DNA from 4 places in the Mesorhizobium sp. P2_D1 genome. Region 3 is predicted to be linked to each of the others. Evidence: predicted binding sites of a transcription regulator. Region 3 holds the regulator's gene; each other region holds the start of a gene.
The links. Region 3 encodes PhoB, which activates phosphate uptake and scavenging genes when phosphate is short. Its sites were predicted from a motif close to TGTCATNNANCTGTCAT; they were not measured.
Positions count from the first base shown of each region.

Region 1: a site for PhoB is predicted at 5,851-5,867, ahead of AC1D0I_RS19520 (LTA synthase family protein). Genes of this name have one in related genera too.
Region 2: a site for PhoB is predicted at 2,023-2,039, ahead of olsB (l-ornithine N(alpha)-acyltransferase). Genes of this name have one in related genera too.
Region 4: a site for PhoB is predicted at 5,460-5,476, ahead of AC1D0I_RS11555 (PhoX family protein). Genes of this name have one in related genera too.

Region 1 is NZ_JBFUDZ010000027.1:1,572-8,804, reverse strand. It holds gene AC1D0I_RS19555 (YicC/YloC family endoribonuclease) at 1-594, opposite strand, end outside; gene mltG (endolytic transglycosylase MltG) at 750-1,973, opposite strand; gene AC1D0I_RS19545 (hypothetical protein) at 1,879-2,148, shown strand; gene fabF (beta-ketoacyl-ACP synthase II) at 2,136-3,398, opposite strand; gene AC1D0I_RS19535 (acyl carrier protein) at 3,434-3,670, opposite strand; gene fabG (3-oxoacyl-[acyl-carrier-protein] reductase) at 3,883-4,620, opposite strand; gene fabD (ACP S-malonyltransferase) at 4,681-5,628, opposite strand; gene AC1D0I_RS19520 (LTA synthase family protein) at 5,882-7,233, shown strand, end outside.
Region 2 is NZ_JBFUDZ010000031.1:15,566-22,798, forward strand. It holds gene AC1D0I_RS21190 (ATP-binding protein) at 1-1,895, shown strand, start outside; gene olsB (l-ornithine N(alpha)-acyltransferase) at 2,102-2,977, shown strand; gene AC1D0I_RS21200 (trimeric intracellular cation channel family protein) at 3,064-3,696, opposite strand; gene grpE (nucleotide exchange factor GrpE) at 3,805-4,437, opposite strand; gene AC1D0I_RS21210 (hypothetical protein) at 4,677-4,877, shown strand; gene AC1D0I_RS21215 (hypothetical protein) at 4,976-5,353, shown strand; gene AC1D0I_RS21220 (fatty acid desaturase) at 5,515-6,534, shown strand; gene AC1D0I_RS21225 (DJ-1/PfpI family protein) at 6,644-7,233, opposite strand, start outside.
Region 3 is NZ_JBFUDZ010000020.1:67,390-74,430, reverse strand. It holds gene pstS (phosphate ABC transporter substrate-binding protein PstS) at 1-645, shown strand, start outside; gene pstC (phosphate ABC transporter permease subunit PstC) at 712-1,695, shown strand; gene pstA (phosphate ABC transporter permease PstA) at 1,699-2,550, shown strand; gene pstB (phosphate ABC transporter ATP-binding protein PstB) at 2,547-3,353, shown strand; gene phoU (phosphate signaling complex protein PhoU) at 3,379-4,086, shown strand; gene phoB (phosphate regulon transcriptional regulator PhoB) at 4,106-4,795, shown strand; gene AC1D0I_RS16605 (ROK family protein) at 4,950-6,197, opposite strand; gene xylF (D-xylose ABC transporter substrate-binding protein) at 6,553-7,041, shown strand, end outside.
Region 4 is NZ_JBFUDZ010000012.1:25,744-32,976, reverse strand. It holds gene AC1D0I_RS11580 (purine-nucleoside phosphorylase) at 1-139, shown strand, start outside; gene AC1D0I_RS11575 (ribbon-helix-helix domain-containing protein) at 136-441, opposite strand; gene AC1D0I_RS11570 (VOC family protein) at 672-1,067, shown strand; partial or broken gene AC1D0I_RS11565 (gluconate 2-dehydrogenase subunit 3 family protein) at 1,237-1,767, shown strand; gene AC1D0I_RS11560 (GMC family oxidoreductase) at 1,813-3,384, shown strand; gene AC1D0I_RS11555 (PhoX family protein) at 3,494-5,404, opposite strand; gene AC1D0I_RS11550 (hypothetical protein) at 5,526-5,933, opposite strand; gene urtA (urea ABC transporter substrate-binding protein) at 6,234-7,233, shown strand, end outside.

The sequences.
Region 1 (7,233 bases), on a different contig from region 3:
CAGCAGCCTGACCTGCTCGGCGAGGCGTTCGCGGATCGCCGCCGTCTCGCGAGACGGATCGGCCTCTGCCCGCAACGTCAACGCCTCGATTGCGTCGATATGGCCCGCCAGCAGCAGGGCCAGTGCGGCACCTTCGCCCTGTCGCGCCTGTTCCAGTCCTTTGAGGGCCACCTCGAGCGCGGCCGTGATCGCGATGTCGAGCGCGGCGCGCACCTCTTCGGTTTCGACAGTCTCGGGAATATCGAGCACGCCGCGCAGCGAAAGCAATCCGTCTGATGTCGCGGGGGCGACACCGAACTGCTCCTGCAACCGCTTGGCGAGCCCCGCAAGGTCCTTCAGAAAGACTTCGTTGACGACGGGCTGCGCCTGCGCGCCGGCGGCACGGCCAATGGTCAGCGTCGCCTGGAAATTACCCCGCGCAAAGCGCTTCTGAAGCGTCTGCCTGACAGCCGGTTCCAGCCGTTCGAAACCTTGCGGCAATCGCAGCCTCACCTCGACGCTCTTGCCGTTGACGGACTTGACCTCCCAGGCGATTGCGGTGCCTTCATGCTCGGCGACGGCACGTGCAAAACCGGTCATGCTCTGCAAATTCATATCCACAAGTCCCTGGCACATCGCTCCGAAACCGGTTTTCCGGAGGGGAGCACGTGCGGCTTAAAAATGACTGCGCCGCAGGCACGCCGAAATCGGACGCGCCGCGCTGCTCCAAATGTCAGGGGCGCCGCGTTGTGGCAACGCCCTTCTTCGTCCTACTGGGCAGCGCCCGCATCGCCGCCGCCGCTGTCGTCGCCTGCGTCAGCCGGCTTGTCAGCATTGCTGTCAGCCGGCTTGTCGGCATTGCCGTCGGCCGGCTTGTCGGCATTGCTGTCGCCGGCGCCGGTGGTGTTGGCGCCTTTGGCGGCGTCGTCGGCCTGCTTCTTCTGCAACGCGCGATAGCGGGCGACGTTCTCATTGTGCTCTTCGAGCGTCGCGGCAAAGACATGGCCGCCGGTACCATCGGCGACGAAGTAAAGATCGTCGGTCTTCGACGGATTGGCCACAGCCTCCAGCGCCGCCCGACCCGGATTGGCGATCGGCGTCGGTGGCAGGCCGTTGATCACATAGGTGTTGTAGGGCGTCTGCTTCTGGATGTCCGACTGGTAGATCGGCCGGTCCGCCGGCTTGCCCTTGCCGCCGAACAGACCGTAGATGATGGTTGGGTCGGATTGCAGGCGCATGCCCTTGGCCAGCCGGTTCAGGAAGACCGCGGCAACCCGTGAGCGCTCGTCACCCTTGCCCGTTTCCTTCTCGACGATCGAGGCCAGCGTAACGAACTCTTCGACATTGGCCAGCGGCAGGTCCGGCGCGCGCCGCTGCCAGACTTCGTCGACCAGCTTCTTCTGATCTCCCAGCAGCTTGTCGATCATCTGCTGGCGTGTCGCGCCGCGCGTGAAGCGCAGCGTGTCGGTGGCGAGGCTGCCTTCGGCAGGAGTGTTCGCCGGCATATCGCCGCTCAAGGCCGGCTCATCGGCGATGCGCTGCAGCGCCTGCTCGACCGTCAACCCTTCTGGAACGGTCAGTGAATACATCACCGACTTCCCGCTCTTCAAAAGCTCCATGATGTCGCGCATGGAAGCCTTGGGCTTGATCTCGTACTCGCCGGCCTTCAGCGCCGAGTCATTGCCGTAGGCGCGCACGCCAAGGCGGAAGATCCGGGCGTCGCTGATCAGTCCGCGGCGTTCGAGCTGGTCGGCAATATCCTGGACGCCGGTATTCGGCTTGACCAGGAACGTGTCGCCATTGGCCGAGGGGCCAGCTTCGGTGAATTCCTGCTTGCCGAAGTAGACCGCGGCGCCCGCCGCCAGAACCAACAGCATCACCACGGAGATGACGAAGTTCATGAACACGACGACCTGGCTGCGCGAAGCACGCGAGCGCTTCGGCGGCGGTGTGCCGGCCTCCGGCCGCAAGGCCTCGCTCGCCGTCTTCGGCATGATCGGCCCCGATGCTGGACGCTGTCCGAATTCTCCGTTGCCCGCCGGATTTGTGTTCATTTTGCCCTACCGTTTGATCGCTCAACGAATCCCCTGCGGCAGAGTAGGGGCGAATATGGCAAAATTGACGGCATGCCGAAGCATCGCCGGGCAGTTGGACGATCAGCCATTATAGCGCTGGAAGACAAGCGAAGCGTTGGTGCCGCCAAAGCCGAAGGAATTGGACAGTGCAACGTCGATCTGGCGAGCGCGCGGCTTGTTGGGCACCAGGTCGATCGCGGTCTCGCGCTCCGGGTTGTCGAGGTTGATGGTCGCCGGCGCGACATTGTCGCGAATGGCGAGGATCGAAAAGATCGCTTCGGCAGCACCGGCCGCCCCCAGCAGATGGCCGATCGACGACTTGGTCGACGACATCGAAATCTTCGATGCGGCATTGCCGACAAGCCGCTCGACGGCGCCGAGTTCAATCGTATCGGCCATGGTCGAGGTGCCGTGCGCGTTGATGTAGTCGACATCGGCGGGCGTCAGCTTGGCCCGGTTCAACGCCGCCGTCATGCAGCGGAAGGCGCCGTCGCCGTCTTCGGCTGGCGCGGTGATGTGATGGGCATCACCGGTGAGGCCGTAGCCGGTCACCTCGGCGTAAATCTTGGCGCCGCGCGCCTTGGCATGTTCGAGCTCTTCAAGCACGACGACGCCGGCGCCCTCGCCCATGACGAAGCCGTCGCGGTCGCGGTCATAGGGGCGCGACGCCGTTTGCGGCGCATCGTTGCGATCGGTCGACAGCGCCCGGCACGCGGCGAAGCCGGCGATCGACAGCCGCGTCACCGGCGCTTCGGCGCCACCGGCGACCATCACGTCGGCATCGCCCCACATGATCAGCCGGGCAGCGTCGCCAATGGCGTGCGCACCGGTCGAACACGCGGTGACGACGGCGTGGTTCGGGCCTTTCAGCCCGTGCCTGATCGAGACCTGCCCGGAGACGAGATTGATGATCTGGCCGGGGATGAAGAACGGGCTGATGCGGCGTGGACCGCGTTCCTTGAGGATCATCGCGTTCTCGGCGATGCCTTCGATGCCGCCGATGCCGGAGCCGATCAGCACGCCGGTGGCGCACTGCTCGGCATGGGTTTTTGGCTCCCAGCCGGAATCCTTCAGCGCCTCGTCGGCGGCAGCAATCCCGTACAGGATGAAGTCGCCGATCTTGCGCAATTCCTTCGGCTCGAGCACGGCCTCGGGATTGAAGGTGGCATTGCTGCCATCGCCACGCGGAATGACGTGGGCGATCTTGCAGGCAAGATCCTCCACCTCAAACTCGGTTATGCGTTTGGCTGCGCTGCGGCCGGTCAGAAGTTCCTTCCAGCTGTGCTCGAAGCCCATGCCGAACGGCGACAACAACCCAAGGCCCGTGACGACGACACGCCTCATCGCAGGTCCTCCCCCGGTGATGACTGCGGAAAGCGTCAGGCGGATGCCTTGTCGATATACTTCACCGCGTCGCCGACGGTCAGGATGGTCTCGGCCGCATCGTCGGGAATCTCGACGCCGAATTCTTCTTCGAACGCCATGACGAGTTCGACCGTGTCGAGGCTGTCGGCGCCCAGATCATCGATGAAGCTCGCCTGCTCCGTCACTTTGTCGGCATCGACACCAAGGTGCTCGATGACGATCTTTTTGACGCGCTCTGCGGTGTCACTCATTTGGGGCATCCTCGTCTTTTGTTTGTCTGTCTTCGTTAGCGGGCAGAATGCCGCTAATCAAGCTGAAAGATGGTCCTGCCGGAAACGCAACGGCCACGGACCGGTTTTTGCCCGAACCGCCGGGTTGCGGGCCGCATTACACGAAAAATAGCCGAGGTCCAAGCCGAAATGGTCTCTTTTCACAAGCCGGCAACAACTCCGCCGGACCTCGTTCAGATCATCGCCATGCCACCATTCACATGGATGGTCTGGCCGGTGACGTAGGCGGCTTCGTTGGAGGCGAGATAGGCCACGGCGGATGCGACTTCAGCGCCGGTGCCCATGCGGCGCGTCGGGATCGCCGCCATGATCGCCTCCTTCTGCTTGTCGTTGAGCTTGTCGGTCATCGCCGATTCGATGAAGCCAGGGGCGACGCAGTTGACTGTGATGTTGCGGGTGGCGATCTCCTGCGCCAGCGATTTCGAGAAGCCGATCATGCCGGCCTTGGAGGCGCAGTAGTTGGCCTGGCCGGGATTGCCGGTGACACCGACAACCGAGGTGATGTTGATGATACGGCCGTGACGGCGGCGCATCATTGGATGGGTGAGTTCGCGGGTCAGCCTGAAGACAGCGGTCAGGTTGACCTCGAGTACGGTGTCCCAGTCGGCGTCCGACATGCGCACGAACAGCCCGTCCTTGGTGATGCCGGCATTGTTGACCAGGATGTCGACGCCTTCGAGGTCGGCCTCCGCCTTCTGGCCGAGCGCCTTGACCTCGTCACGGTTCGACAGGTTGGCCGGGAACAGCTTGACCCGATCGCCAAGCTCGGCGGCCAGCGTCTCCAGTTTCTCGACCCGTGTGCCATGCAGGCCGACGATGGCGCCTTGCGCATGCAGCACCCTGGCGATCGCCTCGCCAATGCCTCCCGATGCGCCGGTGACGAGTGCCTTGCGGCCAGTCAATTCGAACATTTTTGTCTCCTGATTGAGAAGAGAACACCCTTTGCACGGGCAGGGTCAAAAGGCACTAGATTAAGCAAGCGTCGTCAGCGCCGCCTCGACATCAGCCGCGGAGCCGACCGACGCGGTGGCGATGTCGCGGTTGATGCGCCGCGCCAGGCCCGAAAGCACCTTTCCGGCGCCGATCTCGTAAAGCGTGGCGATGCCGTTTGCGCCGAACCATTCCACCGTCTCGCGCCAGCGCACGCGGGCAACCACCTGCTCGACCAGACGCCGCGCGATCTCGTCCGGATCATTGGTCGGGGTGACGGTGACGTTGGAGACGATGGGAACCACCGGGGCGGCCTTCGCCACGCTGGCCAGAGCCTCGCGCATGATCTCGGCCGCTGGCGTCATCAGCGCGGAGTGGAAAGGCGCCGAAACCTGCAGCATCAGCGCCCGCTTGGCGCCCTTTTCCGTGCAAAGTTTCGCCGCCAGCTCCACTGCGCCCTTTGTGCCTGAAATGACCAGCTGGCCGCCGCCATTGTCGTTCGCCACCTGGCAGACGGAGCCAGCCCTTTGGGCAGCCTCGGTGCAGGCGGCTTCTACATCCGCCTGTTCCAGCCCGATGATAGCCGCCATGGCGCCCTCGCCGGCCGGCACCGCCGCCTGCATGGCATTGCCCCGGATGCGCAGCAGCCTGGCGGCATCGGCAACCGAAACGAAGCCGGCGGCCGCGAGCGCCGAATATTCGCCCAGCGAATGGCCGGCGACATAGGCGACCTTGTCCTTCAGCGAGAAGCCGCGCGATTCCAGCGCCCTGATCGCGGCCAGCGAGACCGCCATCAGCGCCGGCTGGGCATTGGCGGTCAGCATCAACGTCTCCTCCGGCCCTTCCCAGATCAGCTTCGACAGGTTTTCGCCAAGCGCGTCGTCAACCTCCTGGAAGATCCTGCGCGCCTCGGGAAAGGCATCGGCGAGATCCTTGCCCATGCCGACAGCCTGGCTGCCTTGTCCAGGAAAGGTGAATGCAACGGCCATGCGAGAGCTCCCAAGGGCTGGTTTTGCTTACCTGATAGTCGGGTTTTTCTTGCCTGTGACGCAAGGCAGGCCGCCAAGTCAAGCCCAGTTCGACCCTGCCCGACGGCACCATCGCCGGCCGAGTGCCTGTTCCGAAAGGCTTTTTGGCGATCACTCCTGATGAAAACCGCTCACGAATCGTTTGCTGGCTCTTCTTATTTCCGCCACAGGCGCTAGCTTTGCGTGACAATTATATGACAATCGAGTGACGAGTTTGTCGCTGGGTGGGGAAGTTAAAGTGGCAAAGAGTTCTAAACGCGTCGGCAAAGCCGCGCCACAGTTCCTGGAAGACGACCCGTCCACCGGCTATCTGCCGGGCAGGACATGGCCGGTCGTGCGCTATGGGCTGGTCAGCCTGGCGATCGCTGCGGTCATGGTGTTTGCGATCGAATTGATCGTGCGCGGCGACTTTGCCGGCACGGTCGCCTTCTTCCTGCAGCCGCTCAAGCCGGGCTGGACCACCATCGTCGTGTTCGCGCTGATCCTGATCGGCCTCGATGCCGTGCTTGGCCGCAGCCACCAGAGCCTGATGATCGTCGCGCCGCTGACCCTTTCCCTTGCCTTCGTCGGCCACCAGAAGTCGCATTATCTCGGCGATCCGCTCTATCCCACCGATTTCCTCTACGCCCGCCAGATCTTCGCGCTGCTGCCGCTCCTGGTGCGCGACCGGCCGATGACCGCGCTCGCCATGGTGGTCGGCATCGTCGCCGGCCTGTCGCTGCTCGTCTATGGCTGGCGGCTATGGCGCCGCAAGGTTCCGGCGCTCAGCCGCAAGGGCCGCCTTGCCCGGCTGACGCTGGCGGTGCCGCTGCTCGCTTTCTTCGTTTCGATCATGGACTACGCCACCTTCTCCTGGACCAGGGACCGGCTGCAGATCATCCCGATCATGTGGGACCAGAAGGAAAACTATGCTTCCAACGGCTTTGCCCTGGCCTTTGCCCTCAACGTGCCGATGGCCCATGTCTCGGCGCCGCCAGGCTATTCAGACAAGGCAATCGCGGCGATCGACAGGACCGATGTGACCGCCTCGATGCCGGCGGAAAAGCCCGACATCATCATCGTCATGAGCGAATCCTTCTGGGATCCGACTAAGCTGCCCGGCGTCACCATCACGCCCGACCCGATCCCCAACGTGCGCGCGTTGCGTTCGGGCTCGATGTTCTCGCCCGAATTCGGCGGCATGACCGCCAACATCGAGTTCGAGGCGCTGACCGGCTTTTCCAACGCCTTCCTGCCGGCCGGCAGCATCCCCTATCAGCAATATGTGCGCACGCCGACGCCTTCGCTCGCAACGTTCCTCAAGAGCCAGGGCTACCGGGCGCGCGCCATCCATCCCGGCACCAACTGGTTCTGGAACCGTGGCGCGGTCTACGCTGATTTCGGCTTCAACGATTTCAAATCAGAAGAGACGCTGCCGCCCTTGCAAAAGCGCGGGCCGCTGGCGTCCGATGCGGCGATGACCGACGAGATCATCAGCGAGGCCGACGCCAGCGATGAGCCGGTGTTTTTCTTTGCGGTCAGCCTGCAAAACCACGGCCCCTACGAGCCGAACCGCTATTACAATCC
Region 2 (7,233 bases), on a different contig from region 3:
ACGCACTTGGCGACCTCGTCATTCATCGCGACCGCGATGGCTACATCGTCTATGCCAACAAGATCTTCGCCGACCTCGTCGAAAGCGATCAACGCGACCTCGCCGGCAAGACCCTGGCGGAACTCGGCATCGATGTCGGCATCGTTCCCGATGCTGCCTTTTCCGATCATGAATGCCTGAGTTCCACCGATGTCTCCATCCGCACGCCGAGCGGTCCGCGCTGGTTTTCGTGGATCGAACTGTCGGTGCGCGACAAGGACAGCGGCGCCGTTTCGCATCGCGCCATCGCGCGCGACATCACCGCCCGCAAACGCGCCGAATCCTCGCTGATCACCGCTCGCGAGCGGGCCGAATACGCCAGCCAGGCCAAATCGCGCTTCCTCGCCACGGTCAGCCATGAAATTCGCACGCCGATGAACGGCATCATGGGCATGGCCAGGTTGCTGGCCGACACCAGGCTGTCGCCGGAACAGCAGACCTATGTCGGCGCCGTCTCGACCTCGGCCAGCGCATTGCTCGCCCTGATCGAGGATCTGCTCGATTACTCCAAGATCGAGGCGGGGCGTTTCGACCCGGAGCCGCAGCCGATGTCGGTGCGCGAGATCGCCGACAACATCGTCGAATTGCTGGCTGCCCGCGCCTTCGCCAAGGATATCGGGCTGGGCTGCCATGTCGAACCCGACGTGCCGCAATTGATCACCGCCGATCCGGGCAAGGTCAGGCAGGTGCTGCTCAATCTCATCGGCAATGCCATCAAGTTCACCGACAGCGGCGGTGTATTGGTGAGCATCGCACGCGCGCGCACTGAAACCACCGACCGCATCTGCTTCACTATCGCCGACACCGGTCCAGGTCTGCACGAAGACGACCTGGAGCGCATTTTCGAGGAGTTCGAGCAGGCCGACGGCACGTCGACGCGCACGCATGGCGGGGCCGGCCTCGGCCTCGCCATCTCCAAACGCCTGGTGGCCGCCATGGGCGGCACGATTTCAGTATCGAGCCGGCTCGGTCAGGGATCCGAGTTCGTCTTTGAAATCCCGGCAATATCGGCCACCGAAGCGCCGCAGGGCCGGCAGAACGCGCTCTCGGGCAAGCGCGCCGTGATCCTGTCGAAAAATGCCGTCGAGGCCGATGCCATCGCCCGCACCATCCGCGCCAATGGCGGCGCGGTCGATGTCGCCATCACCGTCGCGCAGGCCGCGCCCTTCGCCGACGGCTGCGATATGCTCCTGGTCGACGCGGCGATGGAAGCGAGCGATGGAAGGCTGCTCAAGCGCCTGCGCCAGAGCGGTTTCGTCGACTGCGAGGCCATTACGCTGATCGCACCTACCGACCGCGGCATGCTTGGCGAATTCCGCGCCAGCGGCTACGCGACCTTCCTTGCCAGGCCGGTGCGTGGCGGAACGCTTCTGCGTGTGCTGTTGAGCAGCAATGCTCCCGCCCTCGCCCAGCCGCAGCCGGAAAACCGCCACGCACCCTCGCCTCGTGCCGTCGGCAGCCGCCAACGGGGACTGTCGGTGCTGATCGCCGAGGACAATGACATCAACGCCATGCTTGCCCGCGCCACGCTGCTGAAGGCCGGGCATCGCGTCAAGGTGGTCGGCAACGGCAAGGCCGCCGTCGAGGCTGTCACCGGCGCCGGGCACAACCATCGCTTCGACGTGGTTCTGATGGACCTTCACATGCCGGTCATGGACGGGCTGGACGCGATTGCTGCCATCCGCCGCTACGAGGAGGAAACCGCCGTGCCGCCGGTGCCGATCATGGTGCTGTCGGCTGATAGCCAGGAAAAGACCCGCCATGCGGTGCTTGCCCATGGCGCCAGCGGCTTCGTTACCAAGCCACTCGACCCTGACGCGCTGGTCAATGCCGTCGAGGGACAGGTCGCGGCCTAGGGGCATGATCGCGAGCCGAAGGTCAGGAACTTCGACAGCCCATCCACCCCGCCCGCAGGCGTAACGTAGCCGGTTGACCGTATTCGCCAGCCGACGAAGTATTGCCCACGACGTCGTATCACGGTACTGTCACAATCCTGTTGCACCTACACCGTATCCCCGTGCCAAGAGGGATGGCTCGAAGGAGAATCCTCGTGCATACAGTTATGCCGGAATGTGACACTCGGCCGAACGCCAGCAGCGCCTTGCTTGCCGGACGTAACGTCGATTCCGTCATAAAGGGCGCAGCACTCGGCCGTATCGGTAATCTCGAAGTGCGGCTCGCCCGCAACGAGGCCGAGATCGCGACCGCGCAGGAAGTCCGCTACCGGGTGTTCTACGATGAACTCGGCGCCAGGAAGGATTTGTTCCAGGCGCCGGATCGCCGTGACGCCGACCGGTTCGATCCGCTCTGCGACCATCTGCTCGTCTTCGATACTTCGCTTTCCGGCCCCGAACATCGACGTATCGTCGGCACCTATCGCCTGCTGCGGCAAGAAATCGCGGCCGCCGCTGGAGGCTTCTATTCCGAAGGTGAATTCGAGCTGACCAAGCTTATCGCCCGTCACCCCGGTCAGCGTTTTCTCGAGCTCGGCCGCTCCTGCGTTTTGCCTGAATATCGTTCGAAGCGCACCATCGAGGCGCTGTGGCAAGGTATCTGGGCCTATATCAACCACTACGAAATCGGTGTGATGACCGGTTGCGCGTCCTTCCACGGCACTGTGCCGGCGGCGCATGCCGAGGCGCTTACCTATCTCGCCCACCACTGCCGGACGAATTCGGCCTGGGACGTGCGCGCGGTGTCCGGGCGCTACTGTTCGATGGATCTGATGCCGATCGAGGCGGTCAATGCCAAGGCGGCGATCGCGGCGATGCCGCCGCTGGTCAAGGGCTATCTGCGCGTCGGCGCCCGCATCGGCGATGGCTGCGTCATCGACCGCGAATTCTCAACGGTCGACGTGTTCGTCGTGATGCCGGTCAAGGAAATCGGCGCCCGCTACGTCAACTACTATGGCGGGGAAGCCCAGCGCTTCGCTGCGTGAACAGCCGAATAGCGAATAGGACGTCGTGGCCGGAGTTGCGCGGCAACAACCGCTATTCGCTACTCCCTATTCGCTATTCCCTCTTTTCACGGAATATCTTCCGGTCGCCGGCCGGGCCGGCTCTTGTAGGGCGGAAACGCCCAGCCGAAGCGAAGCGCGCCGCCGCGCACGGCGAACGCCGCGGCGAAGCCGGCCCATCCTGAGACAATCTGCGGTAAGCCAGCCACATCGCCTGCTGTAAAGATGGCAGCGCCGACGAGCGCGGCCGTGACATAGATTTCGGGCTTCAGCAGCACCGAAGGCTCCCCGGCCAGAAGATCACGCAGGATACCGCCGAATGTAGCGGTAAGCATGCCGGTGATCACCGACACCGCCGGCGAGCCGGTGATGGCGAGCCCCTTGGCCGCGCCCATCACGGAAAACGCGGCAAGGCCGATTGCGTCGAGCCAGAGCAGCAGCTTGTAACGGGATTCGACACGGTGTGCGGTGAAGAACACCACCACCGCCACCACCGCGCAGATCAGCAGGTAGTCCCGGTTTCCCACCCAGAACACCGGCACGTTGAGGATCAGGTCGCGAAACGTGCCGCCGCCGATGCCGGTGACGCTGGCCAGGAACAGGAAACCGATAATGTCGAGCTGCTTGCGTGAAGCAGCAAGCGCCCCGGTCGCGGCAAAGACGGCGACGCCGGCATAGTCGAGAAGAGCGATGGGGTTCATGAGTGAGCGAATAGCAAGAAGGGAGTAGCGAATAGGGAATAGCACGAAGCCACTTGGCCGCTATCAACTATTTCCTACTCGCTACCCCCTATTCGCTACTCGCTCTCGTCAGGCATCCTTCTCGGCCTGCTCATTGACAGGCCCAGGCTCGACTGGGGCTTCCGCGGCAAACTTCGGGCCACCCTTGGCGACGCCGACCATGGCCGGGCGCAGCACCCGCTCGCCGATCGAATAGCCCGGCTGGACGACCTGGACCACGGTGTTGGCAGGGACATCCGGATTGGGCACTTCAAACATCGCCTGGTGGAAATTGGGATCGAACTTCTCGCCTTCAGGCGTGAGTTTCTTGACCCCGTGCCGTTCCAGCGCCGACAGCATGGCGCGCTCGGTGAGGTCGACGCCTTCGATCAGCGCCTTGAAGCCGGCGTCCCCGGATGCCTTGGCTTCAGCCGGGATGGCGTCGAGCGCACGGCGCAGATTGTCCGACACCGACAGCATGTCGCGCGCGAAATTCGCCACCGCGTAAGTGCGCGCGTCGTGCACGTCGCGCGCGGTGCGGCGGCGCAGGTTTTCCATCTCGGCCGCGACGCGCAGCGCGCGGTCCTTCAGATCCTCATTTTCCTTCAGCAGCCGCACAAGGGCTTCATAGTCGCCATCGATGCTGCCTTCCGTGCGCTCGGCATTGGCCTCGGTCGCCTCGACTTCATCGGGCGCGCGTTCGTCTTTTGCCTGGTCGCTCATCGCCGTTTCCCGTCAATCTCGAATGATATGGATTTTGAGCCCGATATCGAGGTTTGGCGGCCAAAAATCAAGGGGTAAGCGATGGTAGAGGCCCTTGACCAGGGCGGGGCAACGAACGGCACGGTCTTTCGATCTTAATTCAAGCTTTACCTTAAATGACGGCTTTGCTTGCCACAAAGGCGTGGTGCGGGAACCATTCCCCTGCTGGAGGAGTTTCGAAGCTGACACAGGATTTTGAGATTATGACCCGCAACAAAGGCGAAAAGGGAGAACGGTTGGCCACCGAGGTCAGGCGCCAGTTCGGTGCCGAGGCGGTGACGCGCTTTCTGCGTACCTTGCCGGCCTTCCGCACCGAGACCGACATTCCCGACCGCCTCAGGGAGCTGCTCGATCGCCTCGACGGGGTGGAGGACAGCGACGCCGGCTGGCGCCGGCAGTAAGCGCAACGATCGATCTGGCAACAACCCTCCATCGGCAATAGCCTGAGAGAGCCGAACCATCTAGTGATGGATGCGTTATGATTCACATGGAGGACGTAGTGCGCAAGGTTTCGACCACCTCATTGCTGTCGGCGCTTGTCGGCCTTGGCGCCGTTGCATTGGTGGCCTTTCCGTCACAGGCAGAGAGCCTGCAGCTGGAATTGGGCAAACATGGCCCGCGGCTGAAGCTCCTGCCAGATTGCGATCCCAACTACGACGATTGCGATGTCCGCAGCGACGACTGGCGCGACCGTCGCCACTCACGAGGCTGCACGGAAGACCGGGCTCTCGACAAGGCGGAACGGATGGGCATTCGCCGGGCAAGGATAGAGTCCATCGGCCGCCGCGAGATCACCGTCCGGGGCAGACAGTATGGCGACCGCGTGCGCGTGACTTTTGGAACCGAGCGCGGCTGCCCCATCCTCGATCGGGAGTAGTGATCGCCCCAAAGCAGAAAAACCCGGCGCTCCAGGGTGAATCGTCGACTGGGTCAAGTTGGGACTGACCGGGTCGACCGCCGTGCCACGCGACAATTACGCACAGTAATTTTGCGTGATCCCTGTCTTGCGGTGGCGGGACACCCCGCCTATGATTCCTGATGAACATGATTTCCCCTGAGGCGGCTGCCAACAGCAAGCGCGCCTGGCTGAAGATTCTGGCACGCTACAAGAAGCCGGATAGGCGCCGCAGCGCGCTCGAACTCGCCATCACCCTTATTCCCTTCGTCACGCTCTGGGCGCTCTCTTCGGCCGCCTACTCCTACGGTCATTGGTGGGGTCTGGTCCTCATTCTTCCGGCGGCCGGGTTTCTGGTGCGCATCTTCATGATCCAGCACGACTGCGGCCATGGTTCCTTCTTCGCCAATCGTTATGCCGACGACTGGATCGGCCGCGCGCTCGGCATCCTGACGCTGACGCCCTACGACTGCTGGCGGCGCGCCCACGCGACCCATCATGCCAGCGCTGGCAATCTTGACGAGCGCGGCATGGGCGACATCAGGACGTTGACCGTTGCCGAATACCGGCAATTGTCATGGCGGGGCCGTCTCGCCTACCGTCTCTATCGTCACCCGCTGGTGATGTTCGGGCTGGGACCGATCTGGCTGTTCATCTTCGAGCAAAGGCTGCCTGTCGGCATGATGCGTGGCGGCCTGACGCCTTGGGTGTCGTCAATGACCACCAATCTTGGCATCGCGGTTGCGGCGGCTATCCTCATCTGGTTCGTCGGCCCCGGCGCGTTCCTGGTTGTCCATCTCCCGATCGTCATCCTTGCCGGTTCGGCGGGCATCTGGCTGTTCTACGTCCAGCACCAGTTCGAGGAGACGGAATGGGAAAAGGATGCGGACTGGGAATTCCAACACGCCGCCTTGCACGGATCGTCCTACTACGACCTGCCGCCGGTGCTGAACTGGTTCACCGGAAATATCGGCGTCCACCACGTCCACCACCTCTCCGCCAAGGTGCCGGGCTACCGGTTGCAGGAAGTGCTGCGGGATTATCCGGAACTGCGCGGCATCGGTCGCGTCACGCTGCTCGACAGCCTGCGCTGCGTCAAACTGGCGTTGTGGGACGAGAACCGCCGCAAGCTGGTGTCGTTCCGCGAGGCGCTGGCGGCATAAAGAGACCGCCGCACCATACGGCGCGGCGGCATTTGGCAAATCCTGGATTTGTCTTGACGCAATTCCGGACGGAAAACCTTTCACCCTTTTCCTGGAATTGCCCGGCGGGTCAGGCCGCCTGACGCTCTTCGCGCATCAGGATCTCGCCATGGCGGATCTCGGTGCCCAGCACCTTCAGGCATTCGCGGATGAAATTGGACAGGCCCGGCCAGCCCTTGGCTGAAACAAGATTGCCGTCGACATGGGCGCCGGTCGGCGCGACGTCGATGTAGATGCCGCCGGCCAGCGTCACCTCCGGCTCGCAATAGTGAAGCGCTGCGACTTCCCGGCCCCGCACCACGCCGTCGACGGCGATCAGGATCTGCACGCCGTGGCAGATGGTGAAGATCGGCTTGCCGGCCTCATGGAAATGCCGCACCAGCCCCTGCACCCGGTTGTCGATGCGGATGTATTCCGGCCCGCGCCCGCCCGCCGCATACACGGCATCATAGTCGTCCGGCTTCACCTCGGCGAAGGTCTTGTTGAGGATGTAGTCGTGGCCGAGCTTTTCCGTATAGGTCTGGTGGCCTTCGAAGTCGTGCAGCGACGTCTTCAGGATGTCGCCGGCCTTCTTGTCGGGGCACACGACATGCACCGTATGGCCAACGGCATGCATGGCCTGTTCAAAGACGAAAATCTCGTACTCCTCGCTGAACTCGC
Region 3 (7,041 bases):
GACGACGCCGCGATCAAGGCGCTGAACCCGACCCTGACCCTGCCGTCGACGGCGATCGCCGTCGTCCACCGTTCGGACGGCTCGGGCACGACCTTCAACTTCACCGACTATCTGGTCAAGCTGTCGCCCGACTGGAAGGACAAGGTTGGTTCGGACACCGCGGTCGAATGGCCGACCGGCGTCGGCGCTAAGGGCAGCGAAGGCGTTGCCAACACCGTCAAGCAGACCGACGGCGGCATCGGCTACGTCGAGTATGCCTACGCCAAGCAGAACAACCTGTCGTACTCCAAGATGTTGAATGCCGCCGGCAAGGTCGTCGAGCCGTCGCTCGAATCCTTCGGCTCGGCTGCTTCGAATGCCGACTTCAAGGGCGCGAAGAACTTCAACGTCATCATCACCAACGAACCCGGTGATGCCACCTGGCCGATCGCTGCTTCGACCTGGGTGCTGATCCACAAGACCCCCGATGACGCCGCCGCGACCGGCGAAGCGCTGAAGTTCTTTGCCTGGGCCTACAAGGACGGCAAAGAAACCGCCAAGGGTCTCGACTACGTCTCGATCCCCGACAGCGTCGTCGACCTGATCAAGGCTTCGTGGAAGGCCGACATCCAGGCTGACGGCAAGCCCGTCTACGTCGGCGAATAACATCCCTTTGAAGGAGCGCCGCGCCGCGGCGCTCCTTTTCCCTCAATTCAAAGAGCCGAGCTTCACATGAGTGCTGTCCAGGAAGCCTTGCCAGCCATTCGAGGTTCGCGCGACGCGACTGTCAGACGTTTCGCGCTGACCGACGCGATCTTCCACGGAATGACCCGTGCCGCCGCCATACTGGTGCTGGTCTTGCTCGGCGGTGTTGCGATCTCGCTGTTTGCCGGCTCCTGGCAAGCCCTGTCGACCTTTGGCTTCTCCTTCCTGACCAGCGAAAGCTGGAATCCGGTGACGGAGAAATTCGGCGCGCTGGCGCCGATCTACGGCACCATCATCACCTCCGCCATCGCCATCCTGATTGCCGTGCCGCTTGGCATCGGCATCGCCATCTTCCTCACAGAGCTTTGTCCGCGCCCGCTGCGGCGTCCGATCGGCATGGCGGTTGAACTGCTCGCCGGCATCCCTTCGATCATCTACGGCATCTGGGGCCTGTTCGTGCTGGCGCCCTTCCTGCAGACGACCGTGCAGCCCTTCATCATCAGCGCGTTCCACGGCATTCCCGGCCTCAACAGCCTGTTTGCCGGTCCGCCCTACGGCATCGGCCTTTTGACGTCGTCGCTGATCCTTGCCATCATGGTGCTGCCTTTCATCACCTCGATCACCAAGGACGTCTTCGACACGGTGCCGCCGGTGCTGAAAGAGTCCGCCTACGGCATCGGCTGCACGACCTGGGAAGTGACCCGCCGCGTGGTCATTCCCTACACAAGGATCGGCATCATGGGCGGCGTCATGCTCGGCCTTGGCCGCGCGCTCGGCGAAACCATGGCGGTGACCTTCGTGATCGGCAACGCGCACCGCATCAGCACCTCGCTGTTCGCGCCGGCAACGACGATCTCCGCGACCATCGCCAATGAATTCACCGAAGCCGTCGGTGATCTCTATACCTCTTCGCTGGTGGCGCTCGGCCTGATCCTGTTCGTCATCACCTTCCTGATCCTCGCCATCGCACGCTACATGCTGATGCGCATTGACGCCCGCACGGGAGCCTGACCGATGTCGACAGCCACATCGCTTCATCAGAGCCGCAAGAGGAAGAATTCCGTGATGATGACGCTGTGCGTCGCCGCCGCGGGCATCGGACTTGCCTGGCTGGCGCTCATCCTCGGCGCGCTGCTGTACAAGGGCCTGTCCGGCGTCAATCTCGCGGTGTTCACCGAAATGACGCCGCCGCCCGGCGATGCCGGTGGCCTGCTCAACGCCATCTACGGCAGCATCATGATGACCATCATCGGCGTCGTCGTCGGTACACCGATCGGCGTGCTGGCCGGCACCTACATGGCCGAATACGGACGCTTTTCGAAGCTCACCACCGTGGTGCGCTTCATCAACGACATCCTTTTGTCGGCGCCCTCGATCATCATCGGCCTGTTCGTCTATGAACTGATGGTCCGGCCGATGGGGCATTTCTCGGCGATCGCCGGCGCCGTCGCGCTTGCCATCCTGGTCATCCCGGTCGTCGTGCGCACCACCGAGGACATGCTCAACCTGGTGCCGAACGCGTTGCGCGAGGCCGGCACCGCGATCGGCGCGCCGCGCTGGGTGGTCATCAAGTCGGTCGCTTACCGCGCCGCCCTTTCCGGCATCGTTACCGGCATATTGCTGTCGATCGCCCGTATCTCCGGCGAGACGGCGCCACTGCTCTTTACGGCGCTCAACAATCAGTTCTGGTCGAGCAATCTCAACGCGCCGATGGCCAGCCTGCCTGTGACCATCTTCCAGTTCGCTCTCAGCCCTTACGAGGAATGGCAGCAACTGGCCTGGACCGGTGCACTCATCATCACATTGACGGTTCTCGCGCTCAGCATCTTTGCTCGCAGCCTGACCGGACGCAGAGAGGACAAATGAGCCAGATGTTGTCTCCAGACATGACGATCGCCGCCGAGGCAATTGCCGGCAAGGCCAAGATCGAGGTCAAGAACCTCAACTTCTACTACGGCCAGAGCAAGGCGCTGAAGGACATCACGCTGTCGCTGCCCGAGCGCAGCGTCACCGCCTTCATCGGACCTTCGGGCTGCGGGAAGTCGACGCTGCTGCGCGTCTTCAACCGCATCTACGAGCTCTATCCCAAGCAGACCGCCGAGGGCCAGGTGCTGCTCGACGGCCACAACGTTCTCGACCGCTCGCAGGACCTCAACCTGCTGCGGACCAAGATCGGCATGGTGTTCCAGAAGCCGACGCCGTTCCCGATGTCGATTTATGAAAACATCGCTTTCGGCGTCAGGCTCTACGAGAAGATCAGCAAGTCCGAGATGGACGGCCGTGTCGAGCAGGCGCTGAAGCGCGCCGCACTGTGGACCGAAGTCAAGGACAAGCTCAACGCCAGCGGCCTCAGCCTTTCCGGCGGCCAGCAGCAGCGTCTCTGCATCGCCCGCACCGTGGCGGTGAAGCCGGAAGTCATCCTGCTCGACGAGCCGGCTTCGGCGCTTGACCCGCTGTCGACCGCCAAGATCGAAGAGCTGATCGACGAGTTGCAAGCCGACTACACGATCGTCATCGTCACCCACAACATGCAGCAGGCGGCGCGCGTGTCGAAGCAGACGGCCTTCATGTATCTGGGCGAACTGGTCGAGTTCGACCGCACCGAGAAGATCTTCACGTCGCCCCGCGAGAAGCGCACGCAGGACTACATCACCGGCCGCTTCGGCTGAGCTCAGGCATACGAGGACTAAGATCATGGGCGAACACACAGTCGCTTCTTTCGACGAGGATCTCGGACAGATCAGCAGGCTGATCCGCGACATGGGCGACCTCGCCGGCTCGATGGTCGGCGGCGCCACCAAGGCGCTGTTGAATTCCGACAACGCCCTGGCGCAGCGCGTCGTCTCCGACGATGCGATCATGGACGCGCGCCAGCGCGAGCTCGACGACCGCGCCATCACACTGATCGCCAAGCGTCAGCCGATGGCCGACGATCTGCGTCATGTCGTCGGTTCGATCCGCATGGCCGGCGACCTCGAGCGCATTGGCGACCTTGCCAAGAATATCGCCAAGCGCGTCGGCACCGTCGGCCTCAGCGTCACCCCGCGCGACCTGTCGCACTCCATCGACGCAATGGCGCAGCTGGTGCTGATCCAGGTGCAGGGCGTCATCGAGGAATATACGGCACGCGATGCGGCGGCGCTGGCGAAGCTGCGCGCCGACGACGAGCGCATCGACGTCAAGTACACCTCCGTGTTCCGCGAACTCCTGACCTACATGATGGAAGACCCGCGCAACATCACCGCCTGCACGCATCTTTTGTTCTGCGCCAAGAACCTTGAGCGCATCGGCGATCACGTCACCAACATCGCGGAAAATGCGTATTATGTTTTGACCGGCACGCAGCTGCCCGCCAATCGTCCGAAGCAGGACGAGACGGCGATGTCCGCGCCGGCGGCATGACGGCAGGGATGACCAGTCGATGATCGCGCCACGCATCATGGTGGTGGAGGATGAGGAGCCGCTGGGTGTGCTGCTCCGCTACAATCTGGAGTCCGAGGGCTACCAGGTCGAGGTGGTGACGCGCGGCGACGAGGCCGAGATCCGGCTGCAGGAGAACGTCCCCGACCTTCTGGTGCTGGACTGGATGGTACCGGCGGTTTCCGGTATCGAACTCTGCCGCCGGCTAAGGATGCGTCCAGAGACCGAGCGGCTGCCGATCATCATGCTGACCGCGCGTGGCGAGGAAAGCGATCGTGTGCGCGGCCTCTCGACAGGCGCCGACGATTATCTGGTCAAGCCGTTCTCGACGCCGGAGTTCATGGCCAGGGTCAAGGCGCTGCTGCGCCGCGCCAAGCCGGAAGTGCTGTCCAGCGTGCTCAAGGTCGGCGACATCGTGCTCGATCGTGAATCGCACAGGGTCTATCGCAAGAAGAGCGAGATCCGGCTCGGACCGACCGAATTCCGCCTGCTCGAATTCATGATGCGCCATCCCGGCCGCGTGTTCTCGCGCAGCCAGCTGCTCGACAATGTCTGGGGCGAGACGATCTACATCGACGAACGCACGGTCGACGTGCATGTCGGCCGGCTGCGCAAGGCGGTCAACAATGGCCGCATGCCCGATGTCATCCGCACCATTCGTGGGGCGGGCTACGCAATCCGGGAAGATTAGGGATCTGCTGATATTCAGGTGATGCCGGCCTGCGAACGGCAGTTTCCTGCGCTTCCGGTACTCACGGATCCAAATGTCCGCTCCGTTCCGGTTCTCGGAACCCGCCATTCTCGACTCGGCCTAACCTGAATCTCAACACATCCCGGCGCGTTATTCACGCAACGTTCTTGCCACCGAGGCCGGATCTCGCCTGCGTGCCGGGCGCGAAAATCTCCTGGTCTACGAAGGTCAGTGCCCGCGTGGCGCAGCCTTCGCGGATCAGTGGCAGTTCGTTCGGTTCGGTGTCGAAGGAAATCGATTGCGAATGCTGGCCGCCGGCGGTCTGAGCAATGGCCTCGCGCAATGCCGGCTCGATCAGGTCGAAGGCCGCGGCGCTGACACCGACCATGGCGACGGGCGCCGGATCGATCAGCGCGAACAGGCTGCCGAGACCGTAGCCGAGTGCCTCGCCGGCCTTGCGATAGGCCTCGCGCTCGGGTCCATCCCTCTCGCGGGCCGCGGTCGCCAGCGCGCGCATGTCGGCATCACTGACATCGGCGACCGGTTCCGCATCCTCACTCATCTGCCTTGCGTTGCGCCAGATGGCGTAGTTGCCGGCATAGGCCTCGACGCAGCCGCGCCGCCCGCAGCGGCACAGCGCGCCGTGCGGCCGATGGATCATATGGCCGAACTCGCCGCCCGAGGAATGAGTGCCGGTGAACAGCTCGCCCTTCAGCACCAGGCCCATGCCGATGCCGTGCGACAACAGGATGGCGATGAAGTCGTCGCGGTAGCGATCAGGGTCGCGCCAGCGCAACGCTATCGCCATCATATTGCAGTCGTTCTCCATGGTGGCGGGGATGCCGAACTCGTCCTCGAGTATGTCGGCGAAGGCGATGTCGGTGTGCGGCGTGATCGGCGACCACAGCATGGCGCGGGCTCGAGTGTCGGTGATGCCCTGGATCGCCAACGCGATGCGGGCGACACTGCGGACGTCGAGGTCGGGGTCTTCGAGACGACGCCGTACGATGGCAACGCATTCACCGACCAGCGCGTCGCGCGACATGGTCAGCGTGTCCAGCCGGCGCTGTTCCTCGGCGATCACCTGGCCGGCATAGTCGATGACGGCGACCGAGAGGAAGTTCAGTGACAGCACCACGGTCATCACCGCCGCCGCTTCCGGATTGAGGCCGAGGCCGACCTGCGGCCGGCCGCGTTTGAGCGAGCCGGCCTCGCTCGGCTTGCTCTCAGTCAGGATGCCTTCGCCGATGAGGTCGGAGGAGATCGCCGATATAGTCGAATGGCTGAGGCCCGTGGTCGCGGCGATCTCGGTGCGGGACGGCTGTCCGGCGCGGCGCACGGCCGCAATCACCATCGCCCGGTTGCGGCGGCGCAGATCGTCGTGACGGATTCCGACCGACATGCTTTTTCACATCCTCCCGGTCGCTGCAGCCTTTCGTGCCTCCCGAAGGCCATCAGCGAAGCCTGAAAGCGCGACGCGCTTCAGGCACTTGTTTCTGCACGTGTCGTTGCCCCAAAACCGCTGCGCACTTTTGGGGCGACATGCGCCAAGCCAAATTCTGGCAGAACCCCACCATCATGTCATTATTTATTCCGGAGCTCGAAAAAAACTCGGAGAGACGTCAAAATCCATCAGAATCGATGTTGACAGCGTTCGGGCGTTGGATCACTATTTTTTCGAGGCTCGAAAAAATAGAGCCTCTGTGCCGGCCTACGGGTCAGTTTGGTCGCGCCATACGCGGCGCAGGGAGGATAATATGAAAAAATTCACAGCCGCCATCCTGGCGGGTGTCGCCATGTCGCTGACGCTGGTGTCGGTCGCGCAGGCGAAGGACAAGGTCATCGGCGTTTCGTGGTCCAACTTCCAGGAAGAGCGCTGGAAGACCGACGAAGCGGCGATGAAGAAGGCCATCGAGGCGGCTGGTGACAAATACATTTCCGCTGATGCGCAGTCCAATCCGGGCAAGCAGCTCACCGACGTCGAGAGCCTGATTTCGCAGGGCGCCAACGCGCTGATCATCCTGGCGCAGGATGCCTCGGCCATCGGCCCGGCGGTGCAGAAGGCATTGGACGAAGGCATTCCGGTCGTCGGCTATGACCGGCTGATCGAGAACAAGAACGTGTTCTACCTGACCTTCGACAACAAGGAAGTCGGCCGCATGCAGGCCCGCGAAGTGTTCAAGGTCAAGCCGGAAGGCAACTACGTCTTCATCAAGGGCTCGGGCGCCGATCCGAATGCCGATTTC
Region 4 (7,233 bases), on a different contig from region 3:
CCATTTCGGGGCTCGGGCACTGTCGATGTGCACGGTGGTCGACAACATCGAGACCGATGAACTGACCGACTACTCCGAGCGCCAGGAGCTGTTCAGCGATATGAGCCGGCTGGCTCTTGCTGTCGCGGTCGACAGCTAGGCAGCTTGCCGCTTCGGCATCGCCTGTTCATCCATGCCTGGCCGATGGCCGCGCAAATAGAGCGCGCAGGTGGTGCGCAGCATGGAGGCAAAGTTTGGAATGGCGCCGTTGATCTCGATGGCTTCGTCGTAAAGCTTGGAGATGAATTTCGGCGTCGTCAGGCCTTGGTTTTCGGCGATTTCATCGAGCAACGCCCAGAAGGTCGCCTCAAGCTGGATGCTGGTGGAGTGGCCGTCAATGCGAATCGACCGATTGATCTGGCGATAGCCTTCGGGGTCCTGGCCCGCAAATACCCTGCACATCCGACAAACCTCCCATGCTTGTTGGTCTTGGGCGGGCAGGCGTACGGTCTGATACTGCTCGACCTGTCCCCGTGCGCATTCTCTGGCAAAATTGCCGGAACGGCAATCGGACTTTCGTCCCTGTCCCCTAAAGCGCGTCGCCAGTTCACGGTTTTGGGCGTGGTAACCGGCTGCCACCACCTTTTCCCCGCTCTGCCCATAATTGGCTCCACACAAGGGCGGAGACTGATTTGGCCAAAGCAATTCATTCCATGATCCGGGTTCTCGACGAGGCCCGATCCGTCGATTTCTACAGGAATGCCTTCGGGCTCGATGTTGCCGACAGGCTGGACTTCGAGACGTTCACGCTCATTTACCTCAGCAACGCCGAAACCGGGTTCGAGCTCGAACTGACCGTGAACAAGGGTAGGGTCGAGCCCTACGTGCTCGGCGATGGTTACGGCCACCTCGCGGTCTCGATCGCCGACCTCGACAGCGAACATGATCGCCTCGGCGCGCTCGGCCTCAACCCGAAGAAGATCGTCGAGTTCAACCATGACGGTTCGCCGATCGCCCGCTTCTTTTTCATCGAGGATCCGGACGGCTACAAGATCGAGGTTCTGCAACGAGGAGGCCGCTTCCAATAGGAGACAATGCGGCCGCACCGGCGCGTGCGGCGCCAGCAACGGCGCGCTCAAGCATTTCGCCCAAAAGTGCGCAGCGGTTTTGGGACAACGAGATGCACAAACAAGGTCTTGAAGCACGTCGATTGTGGCGCGCTTCAAGGGGCGCAAATAGCAAGCAGGGAGGAATATTATGGTCACGATCTATGACGGGAAGCCTGGACTTTCACGTCGTGAGCTTCTCAAACGCGGTGGCATTGGTGCGCTGCTCGTCATTTCCGGCAGCGCGGTCATCAGCCCCGAACATGCCTGGGGGCTCGAGACATCCGCGCTCTAGCCCGAAACCATGGCGACGCTGATCCAGATGGCGCGCGACATCTATCCGCATGATCAGGTTCCCGACAAATATTACGCCATCGCCGTGAAAGGCCATGACGAGCAGGCCGGCAAGGACGCCGCCTACAAGACGATGATCGAAGACGGTATCGCCGACCTTGACAAGAAGTCTGGGGACGGAGGCTACCGGGGCCTTGGCTGGGAGGAGCAGCGCGTCGCGGTGCTGAAGCAGATCGAGGCGACGCCGTTCTTCCAGGCCATCCGTGGCGGCCTCGTCGTCAGCCTCTACAACCAGAAAGAGGTCTGGCCGATCTTCGGCTACGAGGGCGAGTCCTTTTCCAAGGGCGGCTACATCGCGCGCGGTTTCAACGACATCGAGTGGCTCTGAGCCCCGTCGTTTTGAACCCGCAAACAGAAATCATGGGAGGAAACCATGGCAACAGCATTTGACCTGAACAACGACGGCGTGGTCGTCATCATCGGCTCGGGCGCCGGCGGCGGTACGCTCGGGAACGAACTTGCCCAGAAGGGTGTCGACGTCGTCATCCTGGAGGCCGGCGCGCGCCACGAATATGAGGAGTTTGTCAACGACGAGTGGGATTCGTTCACCCAGCTCGCCTGGAAGGACAAGCGCACGACCTCCGGTGACTGGCGTGTGGCCAAGGATTTTCCGAACCTGCCGGCCTGGATCGTCAAGTCGGTCGGGGGTTCGACGACCCACTGGGCCGGAGCGTCGCTGCGTTTCCAGGAGCATGAGTTCAAGACGCTGTCGACGTATGGCAAAGTGGAAGGTGCCACCCTGCTCGACTGGCCGATCACGTTGGCCGAGATGGAGCCCTACTATGCCAAGGCCGAAGCCAAGATGGGCGTCACCGGGACCAATGACTGGCCGAGATTGCCGGGCAACAACAATTTCAAGGTGTTGAAGGCTGGCGCCGACAAGCTTGGCTATAAGGAATGCCACACCGGCAACATGGCCATCAACTCGGTCGAGCGCGACGACCGCTTGTCCTGCCAGCAAACCGGATTTTGCTTCCAGGGCTGCAAATGGGGCGCCAAATGGTCGACGCTCTACACCGAGATCCCCAAGGGCGAGGCAACAGGCCATCTCGAGGTCAGGCCGAACGCCATGGCGATCAAGATCAACCATGACGCCTCGGGCAAGGTGACCGGCGTGGTCTACGCCGACAAGGATGGCAAGCTGCAAGAGCAGAAAGCCCGTATCGTCGCAGTCGCCGGCAACTCAATCGAAAGCCCGCGGCTGCTGCTCAATTCGTCGTCGGGCAAATTCCCCGACGGCCTTGCCAACTCATCGGGGCAGGTGGGCAAGAACTACATGCGCCACACCACGGGCTCGGTCTATGCCATCTTCGACAAACCGGTGCACATGTATCGCGGCACCACCATGGCCGGCATCATCCGCGACGAGGCGCGCCATGATCCGTCACGCGGCTTCGTCGGCGGCTACGAGTTCGAGACGCTGTCGCTCGGCCTGCCGTTCATGGCGGCCTTCCTCGATCCAGGGGCCTGGGGCCGCTCGTTCACCACGGCGCTCGACCACTACGACCACATGGCCGGGCTGTGGATCGTCGGCGAGGACATGCCACGCGCGGAGAACCGCATCACGCTGCATGCCGACATGAAGGACGAGCACGGCATGCCGATCGCCGACGTGCATTTCGACGATCACCCGAACGATACCGCGATGCGCAACCATGCCTACAAGCAGGCCTCGGCGCTTTATGCCGCGGTCGGCGCCACGCGCACCTTCCCGACGCCGCCCTATCCGTCGACCCACAATCTCGGCACCAACCGGATGAGCGAGAAGGCGGCAGACGGCGTCGTCAACAAGCATGGCCAGACGCACGACATCAAGAACCTGTTCGTGTCGGACGGCAGCCAGTTCACGACGGGTGCCGCCGAAAACCCGACCTTGACGATCGTGTCGCTGGCGATCCGCCAGGCCGATTACATCGCCGCGCAGATGTCGGCCAAGACGATCTGAGCCGGCAAGAAATCGCCCCGTAACCGGGGCGGTGCCAATTTCAGTGTCCTCCCGGGCCGCAAGGCGGAACGCGCAACGCGCGTTCCGCCTTTTTGTGTGACCAGACTGATTAGGCGCCGACCGGCTGCCCGTCCTTGCGGCGGATGGCGACCACGGACGGGCGGGGCAACTGGCCGTCCTTGAAGTCGGGCCACAGTGTCTGCACTTTGTCGAGCGTCTCGGCGTCCTCGGCCGGGTGCTGGACCGACAGGAACAAGGTCGTGCCGTCGGGGGTAAAGCAAGGGCCGGTCGCTTCGGCGCCATGCGGGCAAGTGAACAGCAGCTTCGGCAGGCCGCGCGCCGGGCCTTCGGTGTCGACGCCGTAGACGCCGTCCGGCAGGTCGAAATCATTGGCACCGTCGGTCGCCACCCAGAGCCGGCCGGCCGGATCGAAGGTGATGTTGTCGGGGCAAACGAACCAGCCATTGTCCGATGTGTCCGGGTGGAAGGTGGCGCCGACCGCGGCGTCCTTTGGGTTGCCGCACAGCACGAACAGATCCCAGGCATATTTGTCGGCGGTATGGTCGGCGTCCACGCCGCGACCGCTTGGCGGGATCAGTTCGACGATGTGGCCCCAGAGGTTTTCCGGACGCGTGTTGGCCGGATTGACCTTCGACTGGTCGCGCTTCTTGTTCTTGGTCATCACCGCATAGACGCGGCCAGTCACCGGATTGGTCTCGATGTCCTCGGGGCGGTCCATCGGCGTGGCACCCAGCGCGTCCGCCGCCAGCCGTGTTTTCAGCAGCACTTCGGCCTGATCGGCAAAGCCGTTTTCAGCCGTAAGCTTGCCCTGGCCGTGAATCAGCGGCAGCCAGGTCATGGAGCCATCGGCGTCGTAGCGCGCAACCGAAAGCACGCCATCGTCCAGCAGGTCGTTGCCGGAGGCCGGTTTGGCCGGATCGTAGGCCTTGTTCGAGACGAAGCGGTACATGTATTCGAAATAATCGTCGTCGCCCATGTAGACGACGACGCGGCCGTCCTTGTTGAGGACAACCGTCGACGCCTCATGCGACATGCGGCCAAGCGCGGTGCGCTTTACCGGCTTGGAATGGGGATCATAGGGGTCGATCTCGACCACCCAGTCGAAACGGTTGGCCTCGTTCGGCTCCTTGTCGATGTTGAAGCGGTCGTGGAAGCGGCCGCGGCCATAGATGTCGGAACCGTCGAAGCCATAACGATCGAGGATGTCCGCGGTCGGCGCCTTCTTCGGATCGCCGCCGAACAGGTCGGAAACACCTTCCTCGCAGGTCAGCACGGTGCCCCACGGGGTGAAGCCGCCGCTGCAATTGTAACTGGTGCCGAGCACTTTCGTGCCGGTGGCATCGGCCGAGGTCTGCATCAAGGCGTGGCCGGTAACCGGGCCGGAGACGGTCATTTCGGTGTTGACGGTGATGCGGCGGTTGAGCGGGCTGTCCTCGACCAACGACCACTTGCCATCCTTCAACAGCACTTCGACGATCGAGTGGCCCATGGCGGCCATGCCGAGATCGACCTGTTCCTTGCTCATCGTCTTGCCGGCGTCATCCTCGGTCATGCCGGGAAACATGACATTGGGCGAGATGTATTCGTTGTTGACGCAGAGCAGGCCGTGGTCGGAATTGACCGTGCCTTTTGGCAGCGGCAGGAAGGCGATGTAGTCACAGTTGTAACCAAAGCGCTTCTCTTGCTCGTCGGCAGCGACTTTGTTGCCGTCGAAATCCGGCAGACCCGCGACGAGCGGGTCGCCCCAGCGTGCCACGATCGTGGTCTCATAGCCCTCTGCGGCGGCGTGGGTCTTGTCGTAGACGCGCTTCAACTCGGGAAAGCCAAGTGTGGAAAGCGCCGCGGCATGTGTTTCTCCGGCAAACAACGAACCGACGAAGCTGCCGCCGGCGATCAAAACACCAGATGCGAGGCTGCCTTTCAGGAGAGTACGGCGCGAGACGCGCTCGGCGATGACGTCGCGAATGACAGGGGAGGATGAAGACGGGGAATTGGCCATTGTGTCTGCCTCTCAAGGTGGATGGTGACGGCGCACCGCTGCCTATCCAGTTTCGGCAACATCCAGATGACATGAGAGAGAGGCAGGCCCGCCGAGGCGGCGGCCATTGCCAGGGAATAACTTACTGGCCGCTTCCTTTGGTGCAGGTCGAGGCGGTGAAGGCGCCGTCGGGCTGCCTCATGATGATGTCGAAGGAGGGCGCACTTTGACCGTCGAGCGTGGCCTGGGTCAGCGACAGCGAGTTGCCGCCAGCGGTATAGCCGCCGAGCGGTCCCAGCCAGGAGATCACGCCGTTTGCATCCATCTGGTAATTGTAGCCCTGCTGGGCGGTCCCGAAGGTGACTGGGCCGCTGTAGACGTTGCCCTTGATGGTGATGTCACCGAGGTCGAGGAACATGCCAAGCAGGTACACTTCGCAGTGGTAGATGCCGTCGGGCATCTTACCGTCGCTGAAGTCGGCTCGGGCAGTGCCGGTCGCTGCCGCCAGAAGCAATATGCCGATAAAAATGCGTGAAATGCCGGATGCCATGACGTCGCTCGTTTGATTGGGCGAGCTTGCCCTATTTCTGCGCCGAGCCGCAACATCCGCCGGCGAAGTCCAAAAACTAGGCACATTGCCAATTTGGGCGAAAATTAGGCAGGCGCCTTGTGCGCTGCGCAAATTTCTCTCAATCAATTTTTAACCGGTCTTCTTTGTTTTCATAAAGCTAATATACCAAGCACCTGATAATGTTTAACTATCACCTATTATTCGGCATCTCCTGAGCGATTGGCACGGGGGTTGCATTGCATTGTTGCGGTGCAATCAACCAGCCTGGGAGTGTTAGGCATGAGGGGTAATTTCTCGACAATAACAAAAATGTTTTCGGCGAGCGTCGTTGCCGGCCTGTTGATGTCCATGCCTGCCAGGGCGGCCGACGACACGATCAAGGTCGGCATTCTCCATTCGCTGTCGGGGACCATGGCGATTTCGGAGACGACGCTGAAGGACGCCATGCTGATGCTTATCGACGAGCAGAACGCCAAAGGTGGCCTGCTTGGCAAGAAGCTCGAAGCCGTGGTCGTCGATCCGGCTTCCAATTGGCCGCTGTTCGCCGAAAAGGCGCGCGAGCTGATCTCCAAGGACAAGGTCGCCGCGGTGTTCGGCTGCTGGACCTCGGTGTCGCGCAAATCGGTGCTGCCGGTGTTCTCAGAGCTCGACAACATCCTGTTCTATCCCGTCCAGTATGAGGGCGAGGAGAGCGAGCGCAACGTGTTCTACACAGGTGCGGCGCCGAACCAGCAGGCCATTCCGGCTGTCGACTATCTGATGAGCGAGGATGGCGGTTCGGTGAAGCGCTGGGTGCTTGAAGGCACCGACTACGTTTATCCGCGCACCACCAACAAGATCCTTGAGGCCTATCTGAAGGCCAAGGGCGTCGCGGCGGAAGACATCATGGTCAACTACACGCCGTTCGGCTTCTCCGACTGGCAGACCGAAGTTTCCGCAATCAAGAAATTCGGTTCGGCCGGCAAGAAGACCGCCGTCGTCTCGACGGTCAATGGCGACGCCAACGTGCCGTTCTACAAGGAGCTCGGCAACCAGGGCATCAAGGCCGAGGACATTCCGGTCATGGCCTTCTCGGTCGGCGAAGAAGAGCTTGCCGGTCTCGACACGGCGCCGCTGGTCGGCCATCTCGCCGCCTGGAACTACTTTGAGAGCGTCGATACGCCCGAGAACAAGAAATTCATCGCCGACTGGCACAAGTTCATCAAGAACGACAAGCGCACCACCAACGACCCGATGGAAGCCCATTATATCGGCTTCAACATGTGGGTGAAGGCGGTCG